Regions from separate parts of the Planococcus antarcticus DSM 14505 genome, predicted to be linked through region 1. Evidence: predicted binding sites of a transcription regulator. Region 1 holds the regulator's gene; the other holds the start of a gene.
What was found. The regulator NrdR, encoded in region 1, represses ribonucleotide reductase genes. The targets are predictions, from matches to a motif close to AACACNATATATNGTGTT.

Region 1 (3,424 bases):
ATTAAAAATATGAGTATAACTTAATTATAAACGGAGGACTCTTACATGACAGTTTCTATTGCAATTAACGGATTTGGCCGTATTGGCCGTATGGTTTTCAGACAAGCGATAATGATGGATGACGTTACAATTACGGCAGTCAATGCTACTTATCCGGCTGAAACCCTTGCGCATTTAATTAAGTATGACACAAATCACGGCACCTTCGCTGGTGACGTATCTTCAGAAGAAGATGCCTTAATTGTTAACGGGAAACGTGTACAATTGGTAAGTGAACGAGACCCACTGAATCTGCCGTGGAAAGAAATGGGCATTGATATTGTCATCGAAGCAACTGGAAAGTTTAATTCTCGCGAAAAAGCCGCTCTGCACCTGGAAGCTGGAGCTAAAAAAGTAATTTTGACGGCGCCTGGAAAAAAAGAAGATATTACAATTGTTATGGGTGTCAACGATGACAAACTAGATATTGATAAGCACGACATCATTTCCAACGCAAGCTGTACAACGAATTGCTTGGCACCTGTCGTAAAAGTCCTGCATGATAAATTCGGTATTGAAAATGGTTTGATGACGACAATTCATTCCTACACGAACGATCAGCAAAATTTGGATAATCCGCACAAAGATCTTCGGCGTGCACGTGCATGTGCACAATCCATCATCCCAACTTCTACGGGTGCTGCGAAAGCGCTATCATCGGTAATGCCGGAATTACAAGGCAAGCTGCATGGCATGGCGTTACGGGTTCCGACACCAAATGTCTCCTTGGTCGATCTAGTTGTCGATTTAAAGTCAGACGTGACGATAGCAGAAGTTAATCAAGCATTCGAGGAAGCATCAGAAAATGGCCTTGAGGGGATCTTGAGCTTGACGATGGAGCCTCTAGTGTCTGTCGATTTCAATAGTAATCCCCAATCTGCGATAGTTGATGGCTTATCGACAATGGTAATTGGCGGGCGCAAAGTGAAAGTTCTCGCGTGGTACGACAATGAATGGGGCTATTCGGCACGTGTTATCGATTTGACGAAGAAAGTCGCAAACGCTCTAATATTGGTATCCAAATAAAATGAATCATCCCGTTTTTCCGTTTTTAGATGGAAAGACGGTTTTTTTATGGGAAATTTACTAAAAAAATCAAGATTATTAAGATATTATTATTGCTTTTACAATAAATCCGTTTTATACTATGAATCGTAGTTAAAAATGGCTACCACTTCTGAATTTCCATCATGCATCTCGGAATTAGGAGCGTAAGATTTTTTATTCACATGACTGCTTAAAGGGTTAGGACCTCTTTGGACTAACTTTCCCCCGTGGTAGTCAACTTTGAATATTTTGCGCAAAAACCAAAATGATATCAAAGGGGGAAAACGAACCTTGGAAACAATGGGACGTCACGTAATTGCAGAACTTTGGCAGTGTGATTTTGACAAATTAAACGATATGGATTTTATCGAGCAAACTTTTGTTGATGCAGCACTCAAATCCGGAGCTGAAGTAAGAGAGGTAGCTTTTCACAAGTTTGCCCCACAAGGTGTCAGCGGAGTTGTGATCATTTCTGAATCTCACTTAACGATTCACAGTTTTCCGGAACACGGCTATGCGAGTGTAGATGTTTACACTTGTGGCGATTTAGATCCGACAATTGCAGCGGAGTATATCGCAGAAGCACTAGGTTCAACGTCACGCGAGCTTGTAGAATTGCCGCGCGGCATGGGTCCAGTCAGTGCTGGGAAATCCAAAGTTTCAGTAACAGTATAATCCATTTAACAAAAAACACGTAAGCAGAGGATAAAATCCTCTGCTTTTTCTATTTTCCGAAAGAATTTTTGTTATACTAGATACACTAGATAGAGAAGTTAGGGAGATGTCAAAATGAAATGTCCAGCTTGCCAACATAACGGCACACGTGTTGTCGATTCACGGCCAATAGATGAAATGAAATCAATTAGAAGGCGCAGAGAATGTGAATCATGCGGATATCGCTTTACCACTTTTGAGAAAGTGGAAGAGATGCCGTTGATTGTCGTCAAAAAAGATGGCTCACGTGAAGAGTTTAGTCGTGAAAAAGTTCTGCGCGGTTTGATTCGTGCGTGTGAAAAGCGGCCGGTATCTTTAGAAGCGTTGGAAGAAGTCGTCTTTACGATCGAGAAAGACCTTCGCCGGGCAGGAAACCCCGAAGTGAAATCCGAAGAAGTCGGAGAATTGGTCATGAACCGTCTAGCAGCAATTGATGAAGTGGCCTATGTTCGCTTTGCTTCGGTATATCGCCAATTTAAAGATATTACTGTTTTTATCGACGAACTAAAGGATTTGCTGAACAAAAGTCCGGAAGACAAGAAAATCGACTAAGGCGGTGACTTATGACTGCGTATTATAAAGAATTGCAGCCAGCTGATCCCTATCGAATCCGTCTGCCTTACCCATTTTCGAATTACGATCGCCAGCTGTTGACGTTGCTTTACCAGCCGATGATCGGCGCAGAAGCTATCGCGTTTTACTTGACGCTATGGGCTGAAGGGGAAGCATCTGGTGATGAGGCGACCCATTATACATTGATGAACACATTGGGAAATCCTATTTCGAAAATTTTTGAAGCGAGGATTCAATTGGAAGCGATTGGTTTGCTGAAAACTTATCGGAAAGACGATGGCAACCGCTGCTTCATTTATGAATTATGTCCACCACTGGATCCCAAAACTTTTTTTATGGACCCTTTATTGTCGATGTTTCTGTTTAGTAAAATCGGTGAACCGTCCTATCGCAGAGTCCGGAATCGTTTTTTGATTCACTCAGAAATTCCAAGAGATTTTGAAGAAGTGTCTCGGACATTCACCGACATTTTTCAGCCGGTCCATGCGAAGGCTGGATACCCACCAATACAGGAGGACCTGCAGGAACGGAAAAAAGGAGCCTACGAAGCCGATGCAGAATTCGATTTCGCGTTGCTTCGCCAAGGGCTCTCTGAGCAGCTAGTACCGAAACGAGTGCTGACTGCAACCATCAAAGATTTTATCTCCAAACTTGGTTACCTCTATGGTTGGGGACCTTTAGAAATGCAGAAAGTCATCTTGTTGGCAATCGAAGACGATTATAAATTGACAGTTGAAGGTTTGAAAAAATCAGCATCTGAATATTATAAGTTCACGGTTTCCACCACAGCACCCCAACTTGTTCAAGTGCATAAAGAAACTCCGAAGCTCACAGAAGAAGCACCAAAAACGAAGCAAGATGAGTTGCTTGTCTATTTGGAAACAGCTCCGCCTATTCAAGTGTTACGGGATATTGCGAACGGCAGTGAACCATTGCCTGCTGATGTCGAACTGGCCAACCAATTGGTCATTACCCATGGGATGAAGCCGCCAGTCGTCAACGTCTTGCTTCAATATGTCCTGCTGCGCACCGATATGAAGCTAACTAAAGC
Region 2 (3,424 bases), 250 kb from region 1:
TTGACTTCGGTTACCATCCGCCAACTATCTACTTCCCAATAAATGTGGAAGAAGGCATGATGATCGAACCGACAGAAACTGAATCCAAGGAAACCTTGGACGCCTTCATCGACGCGATGATTCAGATTGCCAAAGAGGTAGAAGAAAACCCGGAAATCGTCCAAAATGCACCTCATACTACAGTGATTAGTCGTTTGGATGAAACGAAAGCAGCACGACAACCAGTACTTCGCTACTATAAAGCTGAATAAAATCGAAAAAGACGTGAGGGCCAAATGGCTTCCACGTCTTTTTTTGAAAGGATGACTGATTGTTTGATGATTCCACATCGTCAATATGTATCCAATAATCGTCGAAACTGCCGTCAAGCTTATCTTTAACTTTGTATGACTACAAATGTAGAAAAGCCCTTCCACATTGTGGAAGGGCTTTTAGGCTTAGACTTTGGCTTTTATTTTACCGGTCCACTGCTTGAATCCGCCTTGCAGTTGGAACAATTGATTGTAGCCTTTTTTCTTCAGAAAAATTGCGACGCGTCCGCTGCGTGCCCCGTTCTGGTCGTATAGATAGACTGGCTTGTCCTCTCGGATTTCTTTATAGCGCTGGCGCAATTGTGATTGTGGAATATTGCGTGCCCCCAGGATATGGCCAGCCGCAAAATCTTTCGGCTCGCGCACGTCTATCAATTGGGCTTTGCGGTAGCCTTCGATAAATTGTTCCTGCGTCAGGTTAGTGACGGCTTTTTTGATGCGGAAATAAGAAATCACCGCGTAAATAATGATTGCCAAAACTACGGCGATCGTGATGTACAGAAATTCCAATGTTCTTGCCCCTTTCTCATCTTCCTTTATTATAAAAGAAGAGATGACGGATATTCAATGCTAATGTTACACTAATTATCGGAAATAGGAGGCGATCTTGTGAAATATCCAAAATGGATTTTTGTCAATTCAGGTGCGTGCAGTCCGTCTTTCAACATGGCGCTTGATGAAGCCCTGCTAACATGGCACAGTGAAGGGCTCATCCCGCCGGTCATCCGTTTTTACAGCTGGGAACCGGCAGCACTGTCCATCGGTTATTTTCAGAAAGTAGAAAAGGAAATTGACATGGAGATGGTCAACCGGCTCGGCCTTGGATTTGTCCGTCGGCCGACAGGAGGCAGAGGCGTTCTCCATGAGCATGAACTTACATACAGCATCATTGTCAGCGAAGATTATCCAGACATTCCGGAAACGGTCACAGAAGCCTATCGCGTATTGAGCGAAGGACTGCTGGAAGGTTTCAAGAATCTTGGGCTGGATGCCTATTTCTCTGTTCCGGATACAGACGACAAGCGTGCTGACCTGAAAAAACCCAAATCGGCGGTCTGTTTTGATGCGCCGAGCTGGTATGAAATGGTTGTTGGAGGAAAGAAAGTGGCGGGCAGTGCACAAACACGACAAAAAGGCGTTATTTTGCAGCATGGTGCGATTCTGATTGACTTGGATGCTGAGAAGCTGTTGTCTGTTTTTAAATTTTCGAACGAAGAGGCCAAACAGCGAATGCGTATCAAGATCCCTGAAAAAGCGGTGTCGATCAATTCGCTTCGCAAGGAACCGACCACTCAGGAAGAATGCATCCAGGCATTCAAGACCGGATTTGAGCAGGCCTTATCCATCGACCTACAGCCTTATGTATTGACGGAACAGCAACTCGAGGATGTCAAGACTTTAGAAGAAAAAAAATACGCCAATGACGAATGGAATTTCCGCGCTTAAGTGACTTTTGGCTCATTTTGCAGATTTTTAAAGCTAGAAACCTTGCTAAATAAAGCTTTTTAAACTGGTAAGATTCTACAGCGGAAAATTATTATTGAAATGAAGTTTCAATATGTAGTATGCTGGGAAATGAAGTAATACTATATATAGTATATAACTCCATATAACACGAAGGAGGAATTGTCAAATGGTTTCCGTCACACAATCCCAGTATTCATTAAATTCCAGAGCGTTGAACGAAGATATCAAAACGTTCCCGCAAGTACACACAATTACTCCTGATATGAAATTAACGCATAAAGGGGTATCTCGCCTCGTGATGATTGACCGCTATTCATTTAAGGATACGGAGAAAAAAACTCTTAAGGCAGGCGATTTTGTTGTATTGACTGTCAAGGAAGATCCGAAATTCCCTGCCCGCGGCCTTGGCTATATTGTCTCAATCGATCAGCAATCCAACAAAGCGCAGGTTTGGATCGAGGAAGACTATAGAAGTGCTATCGACAATCCTAAGGAACAAGAAGCGGGTATTGTCAATCGCCCCATCGAAGTAATCGAGAAGCCACTTGAAGTATTCTATGAGCAGATTGCGAAACGTAATGCGACAGGACTTGCTTCTGTAGAGAAAACACCTGAAAAGCGCCAAGAGTGGTTTAAAAAATTCTACCAGCAATTAGTTGGCTTAAAGTTCATCCCAGCTGGCCGCGTTCTCTACGGAGCTGGAGCCGATACGGATGTAACGTATTTCAATTGTTACGTTATGCCATTTGTAGCCGATTCGCGCGAAGGTATTTCTGATCACCGCAAGCAGGTGATGGAAATTATGAGTCGAGGAGGCGGAGTTGGTACCAACGGTTCAACACTTCGACCACGAAACACATTAGCTCGCGGAGTCAACGGCAAATCATCAGGTTCTGTATCCTGGCTGGATGATATCGCTAAGCTGACGCATCTTGTCGAGCAAGGGGGCTCACGACGCGGGGCTCAGATGATCATGCTTGCCGACTGGCATCCAGATATTGCGGAATTTATCATTTCGAAAATGCAAAATCCGCGTATCTTGCGCTATTTGATCGAAAACACTGAAGATGAAACCATCAAGAAATTGGCTTATGATAAACTGAAATTCAAGCCTTTGACAGAGCAGGAAGATGCGATGTACCAAGGAATCCTAAACTACCGCACAATCCCTGGCATGGGCGGATTCAACGAGAAGATTATGCGTGACGCTGATACGAAGCTGCGCGATGGCGGAACTTATACGGTCCATAATGAAGAATTTTTGACAGGTGCTAACATTTCAGTCACCTTGACGAGCGATTTCATGACAGCTGTTGAAAACGATGCTGATTTCGAATTACGCTTCCCAGCAGTAGAATCCTATTCAAAAGAAGAAATGGCCGTTTACAACGAACAATGGCAAGAAGTGGGCGATGTCCGCGAATGGGAGCGAATGGGCCACGGCGTCCGTGTCTACCGCACGATGAAAGCCCGTGAACTATGGAACCTAGTCAATATCTGCGCGACATATTCAGCAGAACCCGGCATTTTCTTTATTGATAACGCCAATGAAAAAACAAATGCGGCGGCATATGGACAAAAAGTCGTTGCGACAAACCCTTGCGGCGAACAGCCACTGGCACCTTATTCTGTCTGTAATTTGGCTG

Region 2: a site for NrdR is predicted at 1,894-1,911, ahead of BBH88_RS08425 (vitamin B12-dependent ribonucleotide reductase). Genes of this name have one in related genera too.

What each region holds. Positions count from the first base shown of each region.
Region 1 is NZ_CP016534.2:1,432,974-1,436,397, forward strand. Features, by position in the region: gene BBH88_RS07180 (glyceraldehyde-3-phosphate dehydrogenase) at 46-1,065, shown strand; gene speD (adenosylmethionine decarboxylase) at 1,378-1,761, shown strand; gene nrdR (transcriptional regulator NrdR) at 1,876-2,352, shown strand; gene BBH88_RS07195 (replication initiation and membrane attachment family protein) at 2,364-3,424, shown strand, end outside.
Region 2 is NZ_CP016534.2:1,684,974-1,688,397, forward strand. Features, by position in the region: gene gcvPB (aminomethyl-transferring glycine dehydrogenase subunit GcvPB) at 1-251, shown strand, start outside; gene BBH88_RS08415 (rhodanese-like domain-containing protein) at 438-821, opposite strand; gene BBH88_RS08420 (lipoate--protein ligase family protein) at 978-1,757, shown strand; gene BBH88_RS08425 (vitamin B12-dependent ribonucleotide reductase) at 1,945-3,424, shown strand, end outside.